3 regions of the Neorhizobium galegae bv. orientalis str. HAMBI 540 genome follow, and region 3 is predicted to be linked to each of the others. Evidence: predicted binding sites of a transcription regulator. Region 3 holds the regulator's gene; each other region holds the start of a gene.
What was found. Region 3 encodes LexA, which represses DNA repair genes until DNA is damaged. Its sites were predicted from a motif close to TGTTCNNNNTGTGTTCNG; they were not measured.

Region 1 (6,932 bases), 140 kb from region 3:
CCCATGAACTTGACGCCGCCGATCTCCCTGAAATCGCCGGCCGAACCACCCTGCCCGCCGCCCATGGCCAACCGGCGCTTGGCGTCCGCCAATTCCTTCTCGAGCTTGCGGCGCTCGTCGATCAGCGCTTCGACGCGCGAAACCACCTCAGCCGGCTGCACCTTCAAGGCGCCTGCGAGCGTCTTCACGCGGTCATCCTGTTCGGCGAGATAGGCACGCGCTGCCTCGCCCGTCACCGCCTCGACGCGGCGAACGCCGGCGCCGACGGCGCTTTCACCGAGAACGCGGACAAGGCCGATATCGCCGGTCGCATTGACATGGGTGCCGCCGCAGAGCTCGATCGAGTAGGGCTTGCCGGCCTTGGGGCCTTCGATTGCCTTGCCCATCGCAACGACGCGAACTTCATCGCCGTATTTTTCGCCGAACAGCGCCATGGCACCTTCCGCGATCGCGTCGTCGACGCTCATCAATCGGGTCGTGACCGGCGCGTTCTGGAGGATGATGGCATTCGCCATGTCCTCGACCTTCTGCAATTCTTCGGCCGACATCGGCTTCGGATGCGAGACGTCGAAACGCAGGCGCTCGGGCGCTACCAGCGAACCCTTCTGGGCCACGTGCGTGCCAAGCACTTCGCGAAGTGCCTCATGCAGCAGATGGGTGGCCGAATGGTTGGAACGCAGGCGCGAACGACGGTCGTGATCGACCGTCAGCGCTGCGGCATCACCAACCTTCAACATGCCCTCAGTGACGGTCGCGATGTGGACGAATACGCCCTCGCCCTTCTTCTGGGTATCCGAGATATTCAGTTTGGCATTGTCCGTCGCAATCACGCCGGTATCGCCCATCTGGCCGCCGGATTCGCCATAAAACGGCGTCTGGTTGACGACGACCTGGATCTGTTGGCCGGCGGACGCGCTGTCGACAGCCTTGCCGTCGCGGACGATCGCCTGCACCACGCCTTCAGCGGTTTCCGTGTCATATCCGAGGAATTCGGTGGCGCCGTGCTTTTCCTTGAGCTCGAACCAGATCGTTTCCGTCGCCTTGTCGCCGGAACCGGTCCAGTGCGAGCGGGCTTCCGCCTTCTGGCGCTGCATGGCGTCGGTGAAGCCGGAAATATCGACGCCGATTTCGCGGGCGCGCAAGGCATCCTGGGTCAGGTCGAGCGGGAAACCGTAGGTGTCGTAAAGCTTGAAGGCGGTCTCGCCATCCAGCATGTCGCCCTTGTGAAGCGCACCGGTCGCATCCGAGAGCAGCGAAAGCCCGCGCTCCAGCGTCTTGCGGAAGCGGTTTTCCTCGAGCTTCAGGGTTTCCGAAATCAGCGATTCGGCGCGGACCAGTTCCGGATAGGCGCGGCCCATCTGCTGGATGAGCGCGGGCAGCAACTTGAAGAGCAGCGGATCGCGGGCGCCGAGCAACTGGGCATGGCGCATGGCGCGGCGCATGATGCGGCGGAGCACGTAGCCGCGGCCTTCGTTCGAGGGCAGCACGCCGTCGGCGATCAGGAATGCGGAGGACCGCAGGTGGTCGGCTATGACGCGGTGGCTGCCGCGATGCTCGCCTTCAGCTTTGACGCCGGTCGCCTCTTCCGAGGCCGAGATCAGCGCGCGGAACAGGTCGATATCGTAGTTGTCGTGCCGGCCCTGCAGGACCGCCGCAACACGCTCCAGGCCCATGCCGGTGTCGATCGACGGGCGCGGCAGGTCGATCCGCTCGTCCTTCGTCACCTGCTCGTACTGCATGAAGACGAGGTTCCAGATCTCGATGAACCGGTCGCCGTCCTCTTCCGGCGAACCGGGCGGGCCGCCCCAGATATGGTCGCCATGATCGTAGAAGATTTCCGAGCATGGGCCGCAAGGACCGGTATCGCCCATCGCCCAGAAATTGTCGCTGGTCGGAATGCGGATGATCTTGTCGTCCGAAAGACCGGCGATCTTCTTCCAGAGGTCGAAAGCCTCGTCGTCGGTATGGTAGACGGTCACCAGGAGACGCTTGGCGTCGAGGCCGAATTCCTTGGTGATCAGGTTCCAGGCAAGCTCTATCGCATTTGCCTTGAAATAGTCGCCGAAGGAGAAATTGCCGAGCATTTCGAAGAAGGTGTGGTGACGAGCCGTATAACCGACATTGTCGAGGTCGTTATGCTTGCCGCCGGCGCGAACGCATTTCTGTGCCGTCGTCGCGGTCGTATAGGGGCGTTTCTCAAGACCGGTGAACACGTTCTTGAACTGAACCATGCCGGCATTGGTAAACATCAGCGTCGGATCGTTGCGCGGCACCAGCGGACTGGAGGACACGACCTCGTGCCCGTTCTTTCGGAAATAGTCGAGGAAGGTCGACCGGATTTCATTCACGCCGCTCATGCTACGCCCTTTTTACCGCCGGATGCGGTCCTATTATTCGAAAACCAGAGGCTTGTATCGCCCACACCCCCAACTGTCCAGCCGCCCCGCCGCCTCACCGAACGAGAAACCGGCCGCGCATCTTCCATGCGCAGCCGGTTCAAAATAATCCGCCGGAGAAATCCCCGAGTGCGGCGGAACCGCTTTACATATCCGCGGCCGCGTCGCTGTCGTCAGCGTCGGGACCGCCGTTTTGCAGGAAGCGGTCGGCAATGAGGCCGGCATTCTGGCGAAGCGACGTCTCGATCTCCCGGGCAAGCTCAGGGTTGTCGCGCAGGAACGTCTTGGCGTTCTCGCGGCCCTGGCCGAGACGCTGGCTGTTATAGGAGAACCAGGCACCAGACTTCTCGACGATGCCGGCCTTGACGCCGAGATCGACCAGTTCGCCGGTCTTGGAAACGCCTTCGCCATACATGATGTCGAATTCGACCTGCTTGAAGGGAGGCGCCATCTTGTTCTTGACGACTTTCACGCGGGTCTGGTTGCCGACCACTTCCTCGCGTTCCTTGACCTGACCGATGCGGCGGATGTCGAGGCGAACCGAGGCGTAGAATTTCAAGGCGTTGCCGCCGGTGGTGGTTTCCGGAGAGCCGAACATCACGCCGATCTTCATACGGATCTGGTTGATGAAGATCACCATCGTATTCGACTTGGAAATCGAAGCGGTGAGCTTGCGCAGCGCCTGGCTCATCAGGCGCGCCTGAAGGCCCGGCAGGCTGTCGCCCATCTCGCCCTCAATTTCGGCGCGCGGGGTCAATGCCGCAACCGAGTCGATAACGAGGACATCGACGGCACCGGAACGGACCAGCGTGTCGGTGATTTCGAGCGCCTGCTCGCCGGTATCCGGCTGCGAGATCAGAAGGTTCTGGAGATCGACGCCAAGCTTGCGAGCATAGACCGGATCAAGCGCGTGTTCGGCGTCGACGAAGGCGCAGATGCCACCCTTCTTCTGAGCTTCGGCAATCGTCTGCAGCGCAAGCGTCGTCTTGCCCGAGCTTTCCGGACCGTAGATTTCGACGATACGGCCCTTCGGCAGGCCGCCGATGCCAAGCGCGATATCGAGGCTGAGAGAGCCGGTCGAAACCGTCTCGATCTCGACAATGTTCTCGTTCGAACCGAGCTTCATGATCGATCCCTTACCGAAGGATCGTTCGATCTGCGACAATGCCGCTTCCAGCGCCTTACTCTTGTCCACGCCTTTATCCTCTACGAGCCGCAAACTATTCTGTGCCATCTGGTCCCACCTTTAGGTTATTGCCGCCGCGCACGCAATGAAGCAGCCGATAAAGGTGACGTACCTATTTTGTTCTCATTTGGCAAGGGTCGCCCAAGAGATTGAGTCAAAATAGATATTTCGATTTCGTTCTCAGGATGTTCACGCCCGCCGAGGTGTGGAAAATTCCCGTTTGAAATCAAAGCTGCGCCGCAATTTGACGAGGAAATCGCGGCGTTTGAAATTTATGAGAGACGATCCGATTCTCACTCCGAATCGAGCATTTCCCGGACCGCCACGGCAAGCTGCTTTAGCGAGAAGGGCTTCGGCAGGAAGCCGAACTTGGCGTCGGCCGGCAGGTTGCGCGCAAACGCGTCCTCGGCATAGCCCGAAACGAAGATAAACTTCATGTCCGGATAGATCTTGCGCAGCTCGGTCAAAAGCGTCGGGCCGTCCATTTCAGGCATGACGACGTCGGAGACGACGATATCCACCTTGCCCTGGAGCTCTTTCATGATGTCGAGCGCCTCGGTGCCGGAACCCGCTTCGTGCACGGTGTAGCCGCGGGTTTCCAACATGCGCTTGCCGCCGCGGCGGACGGCCTCCTCGTCCTCGACGAGCAGGACCACCGCCGACTTTCCGGTGAGGTCGAGGTCGTCGGATGCAGGCGTCGACACGACAGGCGCGAGAGCGGCCGGCGGCGCCTGTGTACCGGTTGCGGTAGCATCCTGGACGACGACGGGCGTTTCGGGAATGTGGCGTGGGAGGAACATGCGGAAACTCGTGCCGCGTCCGACTTCCGATTCGGGATAGATATAGCCGCCGGACTGTTTGACGATGCCGTAGACCATCGAGAGGCCGAGGCCGGTGCCCTTGCCCACTTCCTTGGTGGTGAAGAAAGGTTCGAAGATCTTGTCCATGATTTCGGGCGAGATGCCCGTGCCGGTGTCGGAAACTTCGACCATCACGAAGTCTTCGGCCGGGAGATCCGCCTGGTTGAAACCGCCCGCATCCTCGGCGGATACATTGCGGGTCTTGATCAGGATCGTGCCGCCCTGGGGCATGGCGTCGCGCGCGTTGACGCAGAGGTTGATCAGCACCTGCTCGAACTGCGACAGGTCGGTGCGCACCGGCCAGAGATCGCGGCCGTAGTCCACTTCGAGCTTCACATTGGTACCGGAAATCAGCCGGTCGACCAGCATGCGCAGATCGCCGACCACGTCGGTGAGGTTCAGCACCGCCGGCCGCATGGTCTGCTTGCGCGAGAAGGCGAGCAGCTGGCGCACCAGCACGGCGGCGCGGTTGGCGTTGCGCTTGATCTCCATCAAGTCGGCAAAGCTCGCATCGGAAGGGCGCGCCTGCAGGAGGAGATGGTCGGAGGACAGAAGGATCGCAGTCAGGACGTTGTTGAAGTCGTGGGCGATGCCACCCGCCAGCGTGCCGACGGCATTAAGCTTCTGGGTCTGCGCCATCTGGGTTTCGAGCGCCTTCTGCTCGGTCGTCTCGACGGCGTAGACGATCGCGGCCTCTTCCGGCGCCTCGTCGCTCTCGTCGATCACGGCGTTCACATAGAAGCGCACATAGCGGTTCTCGTCGCCGGGATGGCGCGAATCGATTGGGGCGATATCGCCCTGCCCGTCCTTGGCAGCGGCAATCGCCTGCATCAGATGCTGGCGGGAATTGTCGTGAACGATGCGGTCGAGTTCGATACCGGCATCCACGTCGTCGCGGGAAACGACGCCGGCAAACAGTTTGAGGAACGGCGCATTGATGCGCAGGATCCGGCCTTCGCCATCGACGGAGGCGATCGCCATCGGCGTATTGTTGAAGAAGCGCGTGAAGCGCATCGCGGAGGCGGACTGGTCGCCCTCGCCGCCCTTCTGCCGCGCCAGCACGATGGTGCGGCTTTCGCCCGGTGCGCCGTCGCGGGTTGCGCTGACATTGTGCACCAGCCGCACGGGCAGGCTCTGGCCGTTGGCGCGGCGCAGATCGAGATCGAGCGTTTCGGTGCGCTTCAGCCCGGGTGCGGCCTGCACCGACTGGATCAGCGCCATGCCCTCGCCCGCCACCAGGTCGGAGATCGTCACCGAGCGTGGCACGAACTTGGTCAGGTCGATGCCAAGCCATTCGGCAAGCGTGGCGTTCAGGTAGAAGATCTCGCCCTTCTTGCCGGCGGAGAAGAACCCGGCGGGCGCGTGGTCGAGATAGTCGATTGCGTTCTGCAGCTCGCGGAAAAACCGCTCCTGGTCGTCGCGCTCCGAGGTGATGTCGGTGATCTGCCAGATGTCGAGTTGGCCCTTGCGGCTGTCGGCGGGCGTCAGCAGCCGCGCCTTGAGACGGTACCAGTGGGCACCGGAACCGTTACCGGTCGTCCGTCCGATCGGCTGGAGAAGCCGGAACTCCTCGTGACCTTCCCGGCCCTCGCGCAGAGCCGTCGTCAGCCGGTAGAGCGCCTCGGTCGATTCGCGGGTCTTGGACAGAAGCGCTTCGAGCGACTGCACGTTGCTTGCCTTGGTCGCACCGGTCATCCGGCCATAGGCGGCATTGGCGTAGAGAATGCGGCCCTTGGCATCGGTGATCAGGATGCCGTCGGGATGGTTGGCGAGAAAACCCCGGGCCAGCTCGTCGGAACGCGACTGCGGCATGACCTCGACGAGGCCGATGATCGACGACACCAGGAAGAAGATGCCGACCATGGCGAGAATGCCGAGCAGGCCGAGTACCAGCTCGTTGTCGAGCGCATGCTGGAACATCACGAAGCCGGCAGCCACGCCACAGAGAACGAGCGCCAGAAGGACGATTCGGACGATGGTGCCGCCACGCGTCCCTTTTTCCACCAGGGGCGCATCGTAGTTGCCGCTCTGCTGCAACTTCGTCATCAATTCCTCGCATTTCGACCGGCGCTGCGGCCATGAACATTCAGGGATCAGGAATCCCGCGATTCCTTATTAGCAAGTTGCAGGTTAAGCAAAAAGCTCTGCTGAGCCACAAAACCCGGGACAGTTTGGCGGAGTGACCTATCTTTGCTTTTCTGCGCTGTCTTTCAGCGCGGGACAGTGACAGTTAGCAGCTTGCTTCGGTAGGAAAAAAGTCGTTTTTTACCGCAGCGTTCATATGAGGAGTGGCAAGAGATGTTAGATGACCTGATGGGCGCCTATGGAGGCCGCCTGGTGATCGCAGTCGTCGGCGTCGGCATTGGGCTCGTCGTCCTCATCGGCGCGCTCTGGCTCATGCGCGGCCGCGCCGGCCCGTCCCCCTTCGTGCGCGGCGGCAAAAATCGCCAGCCGCGGCTTCAGGTACTGGATGCTGCGGCAGTCGATGCG
Region 2 (6,932 bases), 980 kb from region 3:
CCGCCGCGACCTGCAGGAACTGGTCGATCAGCCCCGGCTTGCCGCAACGCTGTCGAACGAGGTCCTGCCCGCCTATCTGGGCAAACGCCGCTGGTTCGGCGCAAAAGGGGAAGTCCTGACCGGTGCTTCGCTGGTTGCCGCAACGCCGATCGCGTTTGCCAACAACATCCTGCTCGGAGAACTCGAAGCAGAGGTAAACGGCCGCAAGGACACATACCTGTTGCCGCTCGCCGTTTCCTGGGACGATGCCCAGCCGACTGCGCTCGCGCAGCAGCTGGCGCTCGCCCGCATCCGCCAGGGCCGCCGCGTCGGCTTCCTGACCGACGGGTTCGCGATGGAAGGACTGGCGCGCGGCGTGATCCGCGGCCTCCGCGAGCGTTCAGTGATTTCCGGCCGCGCCGGCACATTGGAATTCATCGGCACAGAGAGCCTCGACAGCCTGACGGTCCACGACGACATGGCCGTCCGCTGGTTGTCGGCCGAGCAATCCAACAGTTCGCTTATTCTGGGCGACCTGGCGATGGTGAAGCTCATCCGCCACGTCTTCCCCGGCATGCATCCCGAAGTCGAAATGACCCGGTATCTGACCAATGTCGGTTATCAGAACACTGCGCAGTTGCTTGGCGAGGTCGCCCGCACGGCGCCGGACGGCAGTCGCTACACGCTGATCATCGTGCAGAGTGCGATCCGCAATCAGGGCGACGCCTGGAACTGGATGCTCAGCAACCTGCGCCGCGCCATCGACGAAATCGTGGTGACCGGCCTTGAAGGCGAGGTGGTGGACGAGCATTTCAAGCCGCTGGTAAACTTGGTCGCGACCATCGGCAAACGGCTCGGCGAACTGCATGTGGCGCTCGCCCAGCCGACCGACGATCCGGACTTCCAGCCGGTCCGGGCAAAGGCGGCCGATGCCGAAAAATGGCGCGAGGCCGTCACAGGCCAGATTTCCCACAGCCTGGCAATCCTCGAAAAGACCGTCGAAGGTCTCGATTCGGATATCGGCCGCGAGGCAAAAGCACTGCTGGACCGCCGCGACGACCTTCTTGGCCTCGCCGCACACCTCGCGAGCGCGGTGAAGGGCACGCTGATGACCCGCAACCACGGCGACTTCCATCTCGGCCAGATCCTGGTCTCGGAGGGCGATGCCTATATCATCGACTTTGAGGGCGAACCGACCCGCGATCTTGAAGAACGCCGCGCCAAGACCAATCCGCTGCGCGACGTTGCGGGGCTGCTGCGGTCGCTGAGCTATCTTGCGGCCTCGGCCGATCTCGACCGGGAAATCGTCAGCGAGGTGGACGACGCGCGCCATAGAGAGCTCGTCGCCCGTTTCATTGAGATGGCGGAACCCGCCTTCCTCGAAGCCTATTTCGAGGCGACCGAAAATTCCAAGGAATTGCGCATCCCGCGGGAGGCTCGCGGTCGCATCCTCGATCTCTTCCTGCTCGAAAAGGCTGCCTACGAGATCGCCTACGAGGTGCGCAGCCGTCCGCACTGGCTTCCCCTCCCGCTTGCCGGCTTCTCGGCGATCGCATCCCGACTTCTGGAGAACGTCTCATGAGATACGAGCGCACCGATTTGATGATCGGCACCGTCCAGGAAGGCCTGCAGGCCCTGGTCGAAGGGCGGCATGGAGACCCGTTCTCGATCCTCGGACGCCATCAATACGGCAACCTCACCGTGGTCCGGGCGCTGCTGGCGGGTGCGCTGTCGGTCGAAGTGGTGGAGGCCGATACAGGCAAGGTGCTGGCCGAACTCGAAACCATCCATGAGGGCGGTCTCTTTGCCGGGGTGACCGGCAGCACTGCGTCGTATTTCTTCCGGATCCGCTGGCCGGATGCGGTGCAGGAGATGGAGGACCCCTATTCCTTTCCGCTGCTGCTCGGCGATCTCGACCTGCACCTGATCGGCCAGGGCACGCACTACGATCTTGGCCGGACGCTCGGTGCCATCCCAATGGAGGTCGAAGGGGTCGAGGGCGTGCGCTTTTCCGTCTGGGCGCCGAATGCCCGGCGTGTCTCGGTCGTCGGCGATTTCAATTCCTGGGATGGGCGACGTTATCCGATGCGGCTTCGTCCGCAGGCGGGCATTTGGGAACTGTTCATCCCACGCCTGACCCACGGGGAGCGCTACAAGTTCGAAATCCTCGACGGCAACGGCAACTTGCTGGCGCAGAAGGCCGATCCGGTCGCCCGCTCCAGCGAGGCAGCGCCGTCGACGGCCTCGATCGTCGCCTCCTCCAAACCCTTCCGCTGGAACGACGAGGACTGGATGCGCAGGCAGCGCGCAGACCGCGCTCGCGAAGGCGCAATGTCGATCTACGAGGTGCATCTCGGCTCGTGGCTCCGAATTGCCGAGGAAGGCAACCGCCATCTCGACTGGGTCGAACTCAGCCAGCGGCTGATCCCCTATGTACAAAACCTCGGCTTCACCCATATCGAAATGCTGCCGATCATGGAGCATCCGTTCGGCGGTTCCTGGGGTTATCAGCCGCTCGGACTGTTTGCGCCGACCGGACGTCACGGCACGCCGGAAGATTTCGCCTATTTTATCGATCGCTGTCATGCGGCGGGCATCGGCGTCATCCTCGACTGGGTGCCGGCGCATTTCCCGACCGACGTCTGGGGTCTTGCCAAGTTCGACGGCACGCCGCTCTACGAGCATGCCGACCCGCGCGAAGGTTTCCACGGGGATTGGAACACGCTGATTTACAATCTTGGCCGCAACGAAGTGAAAGGTTTCCTGATCGCCTCGGCACTCGAATGGCTGGAGCATTACCATGTCGATGCGCTGCGCGTCGATGCGGTCGCCTCGATGCTCTATCGCGACTACAGCCGCAACGAGGGCGAATGGATCCCGAACCAGTATGGCGGGCGCGAGAACCTCGAAGCCGTCGAGTTCTTCAAGCACCTGAACAGCATCATCCATGACCGCTGCCCACATGCGTTCACGGCGGCGGAGGAATCGACCGCCTGGCCGGGCGTCACCAAGGCGACCGAAGAGGGCGGGCTCGGCTTCGACTTCAAATGGAACATGGGCTGGATGCACGACACGCTGCATTACATGCAGGACGATCCCGTCTACCGGAAATACCAGCATGGTGCGATGAGCTTCGGAATGATCTATGCCTATTCCGAACGCTTCATCCTGCCGCTCTCCCATGACGAAGTGGTGCACGGCAAGGGCTCGCTGGTGGCCAAGATGCCGGGCGACCACTGGCAGAAGCTTGCGAACCTTCGCGCCTATTACGGCTTCATGTGGGGGCATCCCGGCAAGAAGCTGATGTTCATGGGCGGCGAGCTGGCTCAGGAGCGCGAATGGAACCACGACGGCTCGGTCGTCTGGGACCTACTGGACAGCCCCGACCACGCGGGCGTCCAACGGCTGATCCGCGACCTGAACACGCTCTATGCCCAGGAACCCGCACTGCAGTTCGGCGACCTACACCATGAAGGCTTCGAATGGGCGGTGGCCGACGATGCCGAGAATTCCGTCTATGGCATGCTGAGGAGCAGCGACGACCGGTCATCGCATGTCCTTGTCGCCTCGAACCTCACGCCCATGCCGCGGCACGGCTACCGCATCGGCGTGCCGGCGGAGGGACGCTGGGAGGTGGTGCTGAACACCGACGCGGCGCTTTATGGCGGGTCCAATCTGGGGCAGACGGAGGCCTGGACAGAACGTGCGCCGGCGCATGGGAAGGCGTTTTCCATACAGGTGGTCCTGCCGCCGCTGGCGACGGTGTTCTTGCGGTGGAAGGGGTAGGCTTCAGCTTAAGTTGAAGCGTGAATTTGTCGTGAGGTACCCCCCTCTGCCCTGCCGGGCATCTCCCCCTCAAGGGGGGGAGATCGACCAGAGGCGGGCTCAACGCCTCCCGTTAAAGGGCAAAGTTTCAGCGGCAATGGAGGATATTTAGTTTCATCTCCACGATCATGGTCGAGCCGACAGGGCAACTCCATCCGATCTCCCCCCTTGAGGGGAGATGCCCGGCAGGGCAGAGGGGGTGCCACGGCAAACGGCGCGGCCCAAGGTTTTCCGGTGGCTTCGCCTATTTCCCCCGCCAGCCATCCTGATAGATCACCTTGTCCACACCCGCAAAACGCCCGACCCGAAGCAGCTCCGCATCCAGCTTCTCCAATCTCCCAGCCGAAGCGCGCACGCCCTTTTCCAGCCATAACCGCTTCACATCCAGCGTGCCGGACTTGCGGTCCGCCTTCATGTCGATGCGGCCGATCATGCGGTCGCCTTCCAAGAGCGGAAAGACGTAGTAGCCGTATTGCCGCTTCGGCTCCGGCACGAAAACCTCGATGCGATAGAAGAAGTTGAACAGCCGCTCGGCCCGGTCGCGGTTGCGCAGGAGCGGATCGAAGGGGCTGAGCACGCGCACGCGGGCCGGCGGCTCAGGGATGGGACCAAGATTGTCGGGAAAGCCGAGGAAGGCGAAGGACGGGCGTGGCTTGCTGCCGTCGGCCGTCTCGATCAGCACCTCCACAAGTTCGTCGCGATGGGTCTTCACCCAGTCCTTTGCCTCGTCCGGCGTGACCAGATCGAAAAAGGCGGCAAGCTCTCCGGAGGTCGCGAAACCGAGGCGGGTCATGGCGCCGCGGCAGGCCCAGTCGATGAATTCCTCGTGGCTCACTTCCGGCTCGTGATGATGCCGCGGGATCACCCGTTCCATCAGGTCGTAGATCTTCTGGAAGTTGACGCGGCCGGCGATCGCCAGCTTGCCGGTGTGCCAGTAATATTCGAGCGCCGTCTTGTTCGGATGCCAGTTCCACCAGCCGCCGGATTTGTGGTCCTCCTGCTTCATGTCGCGGGACATGATGGCGCCGTTCTCGGCGATGTGCTGGAAGGTCTCCTCGAAGGCGGCGTCGAACCCTTCGCCATGCCATTTCCTCCAGCGCTCGGCCAGGATCGGCTCGCGGCGGCGAAAACGGTGTTTCCAGTAACGGAAGAAGCTCGCCGGAATGATCGAGGCGTCATGCGTCCAGTGTTCGAACAGCTCGCCGTCCTTTTCCAGAAGCGCGGTCAGGTGTTCGCGCCGGTAGGTCTGGTTGCGCGAAAACAGGATCATGTGATGGGCGCGCTCGACGGTCGCGATACTGTCCACCTGGACGAAACCGAGATCGTCGATGAGCTGCAGCAGGCCGGATTTGGTCAGCGCCCGGCCGGGCGGTTCGCAGAGCCGCTGCCGTTCGAGGAAGATCTTGCGGGCCTGATCGTTCGGAATGAGAATCGCCATGCCATCTAGACTAGGATACCGCCGCGCCGGATTCAATGTTCACGTTCGGTTCCGCATTCCCCTTCCCCATCTTCCGGTCTATAGACCGCTGAACACCGAGGGGACCGGCTTGGATATCCGTTTCGAACAGGCAGAAGCGCGTTTCGAGGGACGTACTGTCGTCCATCCGCTGACGCTGTCGCTCCGCGAACGGCGGATCGGCGTGATCGGCCTCAACGGCTCCGGCAAGACGACGTTCGCGCGGATGATCAACGGGCTGGTGCTGCCTGCCGAGGGTCACGTGACTGTCAACGGGCTCGATACGGTGAAGGACGGCGACAAGGTTCGCGGCCAGACAGGCTTCATTTTCCAGAACCCGCAGAACCAGATCATCCTGCCGATCCTGAAGGAGGATATCGCGCTCGGGCTGAAAAGCCAAAAACTCTCGAAGCCGGACACGGCGGCGGCGGTCGAGGCCGTGCTCGCCCGTTTCGGTATCGCCCATCTTGGCGAGCGGCGCGCGCACGAACTCTCCGGCGGCGAATTGCAGCTGGCAGCACTTGCCTCCGTACTGGTGACCCGCCCGGACATCCTGATCATGGACGAACCGACCAACCAGCTGGATCTCCGGAACCGCGATCTCGTGGAGAGGACGATCCACCGCCTCGACGAAAATGTCGTCGTCATCAGCCATGACCTCGGCCTGATCGCCGATTTCGACCGGGTTCTGTGCTTCCACGAAGGCCGCCTCGCCTATGACGGCGCGCCAGCCGAGGTCATCGCCCGCTACCGCGAGCTTGCGGCATGAAGACGCTCTATGTGGAGGGCGACACGTTTCTGCATCGGCTTTCGCCGCGGGCAAAACTTCTCGGCCTCGCCGCGCTCAGCCTTGTCCTTTTCCTTGTCCATTCGCCGGCCGTTCTGTCGGTCGCGGCCTTGCTCGGCGGCATCGTCTACGTCTCGCTCCGGCTCGGATGGCGCCAATCCTGGCTGCGACTGCGGCCTATCCTTTTGACCATCGCCATCGTCGCGCTCTTCACGCTTGCCCTCAATAGCCCTCATGACGCGCTGGTCGTCGCCACGCGGCTGACGGCGCTCGCCCTTTTCGCCGCGGCCGTGACGGCGACCACCAGCACCGGCGATTTCATCGACGAGATCACCCGCCTTGCCATGCCGCTGGAGCGCTTGGGGCTCGTCAGGGCCGCGGATATCGGGCTTTCGATCGGCCTTGTCATCCGTTTCGTGCCGGAGATCCTCAGCCGTTACCAGGCTATCCGCGACGCCCATCGCGCCCGCGGACTGAAGGTCCGGCCGCTGACGCTGGCGGTGCCACTGATCATCCTGACGCTCAAAAACGCCGACGAGATTGCCGCCGCCATTGACGCACGTGGCATCCGGGCGCAGAAATAACCTCATATAAAACTGGGGATTCGTATAGCATGACCACCCGTGATCTCGTTCTGGCCGCCCTTTTCGCCGCCATTATCGTGGCGCTCGGTCTCGTGCCGCCGATCATGCTCGGCTTCATTCCGGTACCCATCACCGCCCAGTCGCTCGGCGTCATGCTTGCGGGCGTCATCCTCGGCGCCAGGCGCGGCGGTTTTGCGGTGTTTCTTGTCCTGCTGCTGGTCGCGATCGGCCTGCCGGTTCTATCGGGCGGACGCGGCGGACTTGCCACCTTTATGTCGCCGACCGCCGGTTATCTCGTCGG
Region 3 (6,932 bases):
GTAGACGAGGCTGATGCCGAGCTTGCCGCAGAGTTCCTTCAACGCGCCTGCCATCATGAAGGCGTGGTCGCGGCTTTCCATCTGGCAGGGACCGGCGATCAGCGACAGTTTTGCGTTCTGCGCGAAAACTACCTTGCCGCCTCCTTCGCCGACGGAGACGCTGGAGTTTGCGGTAACTTCCATGATCTATTCCTCGAAGCCGAACAAAACACCCTGGCCGGGTGCCGCCGAGACGAGAACGCGGCCCTCCCGGCGGACGAATGCGACGTCATTAGCAGCAAGGGTGATCTCTGTCACGGCAAGATCGGCGGTTTTGAAGATGACCGCCCGGCCGCGCAGTCCTTCGGCGCCCGGGGTCGGCTGAAGCGCAAATTCCGCCTCGAGCTCCCGATCCTGCAGTATCCGGATGCGGGCATTGGCCGCGGCAAGCTGGAGCGGTGCAGCCTCCGGCGCGGCCTTGGTCAGCAGCACCTGTTCGACCAGCGGAGCGAAATCGGCAGGCGTCGGGGCCGACAGGATGATTTCGCTCAGGCCGGTAACGGTATTGGCATGCCGCTCCAGCCCACTGCGATCTGCGGGCAGCGGGTTGATGCGCTGGCAGGAAAACAGGAAGAATTCGGGCGCGCGATGATCGCCGGCGAATGCCAGCCGGAAGCTCGCCTGCGTCTCGGAACCGTCAGCCAGGGTCATGCCGCGGGAAAATTCCAGCACCTCGCCTGCCGAGACGCCGCGCATCTTGAAACGCGCATGATCGGCCATCGCGTCCCGGGTCGCGACAACGAGAGCGGAAAAGCCCTGCCGGTTGGACGTCTTGCGGAAGGCGAGATCGCGGGCGGTGAAAACGTTGCCGCGCTTTGCCGCAACACCCGCATGGCGTCGGTTGGCAAGAGCCAGCGGCTCCAGGTAGGTCCCATCCGAGAAGAACACACAAGCATTGGCGGTGCCGAAAGGATGAAAAGCGTCCGGCGCAACTGTAAAACCGAGCTCCGTGAGCCTGGAACGCGCAGCGGTAAGTCCCGCCACCGGCAGCACGAGATGATCGATCGGTCTTGCGTTCACGCGAGGGCCCCCTGAATTGGAATCGCAAAGCTACTTTGGCAGCGGGCTGGCGCCGCGCAAGTGGTGTGACACCAGATATCTGGCACGCATCTATGAAGAAAAAATCATCATACTTCACAGAAATTTAGGGACTTGCGGAACACATATGGAACATATAGTGTCCGTTCTGGATTTGTTTCCGACTCTGAGGGTGCCAAAAGATGCTCACGCGCAAACAACAGGAATTGCTTCTGTTCATTCACGAACGCATGAAGGAATCCGGTATCCCGCCGTCATTCGACGAAATGAAGGACGCGCTCGACCTTGCTTCCAAGTCCGGAATCCATCGTCTGATCACGGCGCTCGAGGAGCGCGGCTTCATCCGCCGCCTGCCGAACCGGGCCCGCGCGCTGGAAGTCATCAAGCTCCCGGAGGCTTATTCGCCAAGCATCCAGCCGCGGCGCGGTTTTTCGCCTAGCGTCATCGAGGGCAGCCTCGGCAAACCGCAGCCGGTCGCAGCACCTCAGAAACTCGCAGCCAACGATGGCTCGTCGAACGCCACGACCGTTCCCGTCATGGGCCGCATCGCCGCCGGCGTGCCGATCTCGGCGATCCAGAACAACACGCACGACATCTCCGTGCCGGCCGAGATGCTCGGCTCCGGAGAACATTACGCGCTGGAGGTCAAGGGCGATTCGATGATCGAGGCCGGCATTCTCGACGGCGACACCGTGATCATCCGCAACGGCACGACAGCCAATCCCGGCGACATCATCGTGGCGCTAGTGGACGATGAAGAAGCGACGCTGAAGCGTTTTCGCCGCCGCGGCGCCTCGATCGCGCTCGAAGCCGCCAACCCCGCCTACGAAACCCGCATTTTCGGGCCTGATCGGGTGAAGATCCAGGGCAAGCTCGTCGGCCTCATCCGCCGTTATCACTGATCAGCTGCCGGAGCGGTTCCGGCAACGCGTTGTCGAAACTCTGGCTTCGCCAATCATGGTGGCGGTGCCGGGTCCAGGGCCTGTCCTCGGCTGCCATTGCGGCACGGACCTGCCAGCGTCGTATGTCGCCCGTGCCGTTCAACGAAATCTCCAGCGCGCCGGTCTTTCTGAGCGTCGTGCCATTGATCATCAGTCCGCCGGACCGGCATCGGTCGAAGCGTGCCCGCGGGGCGATGACAAGATCGGCGGCGTCGCAGGCAGCGCCGGCATAACGGCCGTCTTCTACGGCCACGATGATGGCGTTGTCCGTGCTTGCGGCGCACCAGGCCTTCGGTTCGCAGGTGAAGCGGGCGGAAGTCACCTGGCTTATTCGCAACCTCACGGTTTCGAGTTCCGCCGAGGTCAACTCACGGCGCTTATCGTTTTTTGCGCCTGATGGCTTGCGGTCGGGCGGCTTGTCTCTGGCTGGCGACATATCCGGTTTGGTCGGGTCGCCGAGCAGAAGCGCCCTCTTCCACTGATCATAGATGAAATCAGGCGGGCGGGCGCGATTGGTAGTAACCCGTCCCTCGTCTACGAGCGCCACCATCGTCCCGTCTTCCGAGACCAATATATCCGCCAGGGGCATCGATCGCTCATGCCAGGAAAACAGCAGAGCGGTCACCATCAGCGGCGGGCCGATCAGCCTTAGCTTCGTCCTGAGCAGGGTCAGCAGCAGGAAGCCTGCCGTCGAGACCGTCAGGAACCATGGATGCTGGCGGCCTATCCCGACATCACCGCCCCAGGCGGCCACGTGCCCGGCAATGGCGATCACCGCTTCCAGACCGAGGCCCATGAGCTTCATGAAAGGAGCATCAAGACCGAAGGGCATCAGCAGCATGCCGACCAGACCGGCCGGCATCACCACGAAAGAGATGATCGGCATGGCTGCGAGGTTTGCGGCGAGGCCATAGGTGGCGATGCGATGAAAATGCTCGACCGAAAACATCGCGGTCGAAACGCCGCCGATCAGCGAGGTGACGAAAACGCCGGCTGCGAAATTCCGGGAGGCTAGGACGGGCATCACCATGGGGTGACGGAACGGCAGAGGCTGAGGATCGCGGCCTTCGGCTCTCTGTTTCCAGAGCGCGTAACCGGCGACCAAGGCGGCGGTGGCAGCAAACGACATCTGGAAGCTCGGCCCGAGCATTTCCGAGGGCGACATGGCGATGATGACGAGCGCGGACAGCGCCACATTGTGCAGGCTGATCGACGGTCGGTCGAAGAGGACGGCAACCAGCATGATGGCCATCATGATGTAGGCCCGCTCGGCCGAAACGCCGAAACCGGAGATCAGGTAATAGGCGGTGACCATTATCAGGGCGCCGAGTGCGGCGATCTTCTTCACCGGATAGGCATGGCCGAAGCCCATAAAGACCGAAAGCGCCGTCCGCACGCCGACAAAGAAGATACCGGCGGCGAGCGCCATGTTCAGCCCGGAAATGGCGACGATATGGGCTAATCCCGAAAGCCGCAAAGCCTCGGTCGTCCCTTTGGAGATCGCCCGGCGTTCGTCCGTCACGATTGCCGCGGCAAAGGCGCCGGGATCTCCCGGCACGGTCTCACGGATACGAGTGGCGATTGCGCTGCGGAGATCGAAAAGCCGGCTTTCGATGTCGGCAATCCAGCTCCGCCCGGACGGACCGGCAGCCTGTTTTTTCGGCGCTCCATAAAAAAATCCGACCGCGCCGATGCCGTCGAAATAGGAGGAGAAGGCAAAGTCGTTGAGGCCAGGCAGTGCCGGTCCGGAGGGCGGTGAAAGGCGCGTGCGGCCGCTGATCGTCTCGCCGATCTGGGCGGGCTCATGTCGGGACCTTGCAAGCAGCGATACACGCTCCGGCGGGCGCCTGACTTCCGGATTGGATGTCCGGTCGATAAGGACGACATAGCGCCAACGGCCCTGGGCATCGATCTCCCTGCGCTCGACCACGCCGGCAAGCTCGGTGGTCACCGGCATATCGAGAACGACGGTGGACCGTCGCCAGGTCTCGAACTGTGCCAGCATCATGCCGCCCAGAAAGAGTGCGACACCGAGCGGCAAGAGATGGATCGTGCCGGAGCGATGGCGCGAGGCGATGACGAAGATTGTGCAAACGCAGAAAACGAGGAAAAACGGCCAGAAAGCGGGGTTCTGGGGCAGTGCGAACCAGCAGACGGCCCCTGCCCCGACGACGACCGGCAGGAAAAGGAAGCCATGGCCGTAGACCGTCTCCTCCTCCAGCATGACCGGGAGACGGCGTCGCAGCCGATCGAGGCGTCGGCTTGCGGAGCGGCGAAAGCCTCCGTCCAGCGTATGGACCGGCGGGCGGCGCTCGATCGCGGGGAAAAGCTCGGCCAGATTTCGGAGCTTGCCCGAGTCGGGAGCGCTTGTGTTTATGCGGGGGTCCGGCGGCCGGGATATCAGCTTCCCTGCCTCGGCATGCGTCGGAAATGCATCTTCCTCCGGCATGAAACGCTCTGTTCGCCCCACCGCCAGACATGCGGCAATACAACCTGCGCGTTAATTCCTCGGTCGTCAACTGGCGGTTAAATATCGGGAATTCCGAGGCGTCGAGAGGGCATGCAACAGGAAGTTGGACATCCAAGCAAAAGCTGTTGCCCAATAATTTTTCGCGCTGCACAAAATGCCGTCACGACAGCTTGGCATCAGCTTTCGGATCATATAGCTAAACTGGTGGACGCTTAATTCTTGTGGCGCTTTTAGGGCGCCATGCCGCCAAAAGGTTGGAGGATCAGCATGACGGAAACAAGCGCAAATCTGGTAATCGGTGACAGACAAGTCGATCTGCCGGTCAAGTCGGGGACCATCGGTCCCGATGTGGTCGATATCGGCGCTCTCTACAAGCACACTGGCACCTTCACCTACGACCCCGGCTTCACCTCGACGGCGTCTTGCGAATCCAAGATCACCTATATCGATGGCGACGCCGGCATCCTGCTGCATCGCGGTTATCCGATCGAACAGCTGGCCGAGCATGGCGACTTCCTGGAAACCTGCTACCTGCTGCTTTACGGGGAACTGCCGACCGCTGCCCAGAAGAAGGACTTCGACTATCGCGTGACCCATCACACGATGGTGCATGAGCAGATGAGCCGCTTCTTCACCGGCTTCCGCCGCGACGCCCATCCGATGGCCGTCATGTGCGGCTGTGTCGGGGCGCTGTCTGCCTTCTATCACGACTCCACCGACATCACCGATCCGCACCAGCGCATGGTCGCTTCGCTGCGCATGATCGCCAAGATGCCGACGCTTGCCGCGATGGCCTACAAGTACCATATCGGCCAGCCCTTCGTTTATCCGCAGAACAACCTGGACTATGCGTCGAACTTCCTGCGCATGTGCTTTGCGGTTCCGTGCGAAGAGTATGTGGTCAATCCGGTGCTGTCGCGCGCCATGGACCGCATCTTCATCCTGCATGCCGACCATGAGCAGAACGCTTCGACCTCGACGGTCCGCCTCGCCGGCTCGTCGGGCGCCAACCCGTTCGCCTGCATCGCGGCCGGTATTGCCTGCCTCTGGGGCCCGGCTCACGGCGGCGCCAACGAAGCTGCGCTCAACATGCTGACGGAAATCGGCACGGTCGACAAGATCCCGGAATATATCGCCCGCGCCAAGGACAAGAATGATCCGTTCCGTCTGATGGGCTTCGGTCACCGCGTCTACAAGAACTACGATCCGCGCGCCAAGATCATGCAAAAGACCACGCATGAAGTGCTCGGCGAACTCGGCCACAAGGACGATCCGCTGCTGCAGGTCGCGATGGAACTGGAACGCATCGCGCTTACAGACGAGTATTTCATCGAGAAGAAGCTCTACCCGAATATCGACTTCTATTCGGGCATCACGCTGAAGGCGATGGGCTTCCCCACCACCATGTTCACCGTGCTCTTCGCTCTCGCCCGTACCGTCGGCTGGATCGCCCAGTGGGCCGAAATGATCGAAGATCCGCAACAGCGCATCGGCCGCCCGCGTCAGCTCTATACCGGCGAAGCGCAGCGCGACTACATCCCGGTTTCCAAGCGTTAATCGGCAATCATCACCAAATAAAAACCCGGTCAGAAATGGCCGGGTTTTTTCATGTCCAGAACCTGGAGAACGATGCCGGCGGCCGCCTCGCCGGGTGGCACGGGCACCTGCAGACGCTCCCACGTAAGATCGAAACCTTCGATCATGGCGCGACGCTGCATCGTGTCGGAGGACAAGCGCTCGGCCCAGCGGCATAAGCTTGCCGGCCGCACCACCTCGTTGACGTATTCCGGCACGACGACATAGTCGGCGATGAGGTTCGGCAGGGCGCCGGACCAGGTCTTGATGCGTTTTGCGAGCATGGTGATCAGCCAGTCGGTCTTATAGGCCGAGACCAGCGGAATTCCGGCTAGACCGAGTTCCAGGATAACGGTGCCCGAGGCTGCAAGCGCTGCATCGGCTTCGGCGAATGCCGCCCATTTGCCGTCCGTATCAGCGGTGATCTCCGGCTTGACCTCGAAGCCGGCAACGATCTCGCGCACCAGCTTTTCCTGGCGGGCAACCGTTGGCAGCACAAACCGGGTCGGTCCGTTGCGGGCGACGAACTCACGGGCCGCCTCGCCGAAGATCGGCAGCAGCGCCTTGATCTCAGCCGACCGGGATCCCGGCAACAGCATGATCGTCCTCTGTTCGCCCTGCGCCTTTACGGGGCGTTCGGCACGGATACCGCGGACCTTGAGGAGCGACCGATCGGCGGTCAGGCGGTGACCGACGAATGTTGTTTCGGGTCCGCCAAGACGCTTCATGGCCGCGGGCTCGAACGGCAGCACAGCCAGGACATGATCGACATAGGCGAGCATCGCCTTGGCGCGGTACTCCTTCCATGCCCAGACGCTCGGGCAGACATAATCGACGATCGGCAGGTCCGGCAGAGCGGCCCGCACCTT

Region 1: the regulator LexA is predicted to act here: its motif matches at 3,690-3,707, upstream of recA (recombinase RecA).
Region 2: the regulator LexA is predicted to act here: its motif matches at 5,279-5,296, upstream of RG540_RS02595 (energy-coupling factor ABC transporter ATP-binding protein).

Annotation. Positions count from the first base shown of each region.
Region 1 covers NZ_HG938353.1:1,666,541-1,673,472, reverse strand. The annotation lists gene alaS (alanine--tRNA ligase) at 1-2,357, opposite strand, end outside; gene recA (recombinase RecA) at 2,542-3,630, opposite strand; gene cckA (cell cycle histidine kinase CckA) at 3,876-6,488, opposite strand; gene RG540_RS08505 (flagellar biosynthetic protein FliO) at 6,741-6,932, shown strand, end outside.
Region 2 covers NZ_HG938353.1:544,857-551,788, reverse strand. The annotation lists gene treS (maltose alpha-D-glucosyltransferase) at 1-1,561, shown strand, start outside; gene glgB (1,4-alpha-glucan branching protein GlgB) at 1,558-3,765, shown strand; gene RG540_RS02600 (winged helix-turn-helix domain-containing protein) at 4,049-5,242, opposite strand; gene RG540_RS02595 (energy-coupling factor ABC transporter ATP-binding protein) at 5,352-6,029, shown strand; gene RG540_RS02590 (energy-coupling factor transporter transmembrane component T family protein) at 6,026-6,631, shown strand; gene RG540_RS02585 (biotin transporter BioY) at 6,661-6,932, shown strand, end outside.
Region 3 covers NZ_HG938353.1:1,526,110-1,533,041, reverse strand. The annotation lists gene kdsA (3-deoxy-8-phosphooctulonate synthase) at 1-183, opposite strand, end outside; gene RG540_RS07855 (VOC family protein) at 187-1,059, opposite strand; gene lexA (transcriptional repressor LexA) at 1,260-1,979, shown strand; gene RG540_RS07845 (ComEC/Rec2 family competence protein) at 1,960-4,467, opposite strand; gene gltA (citrate synthase) at 4,756-6,045, shown strand; gene lpxB (lipid-A-disaccharide synthase) at 6,075-6,932, opposite strand, start outside.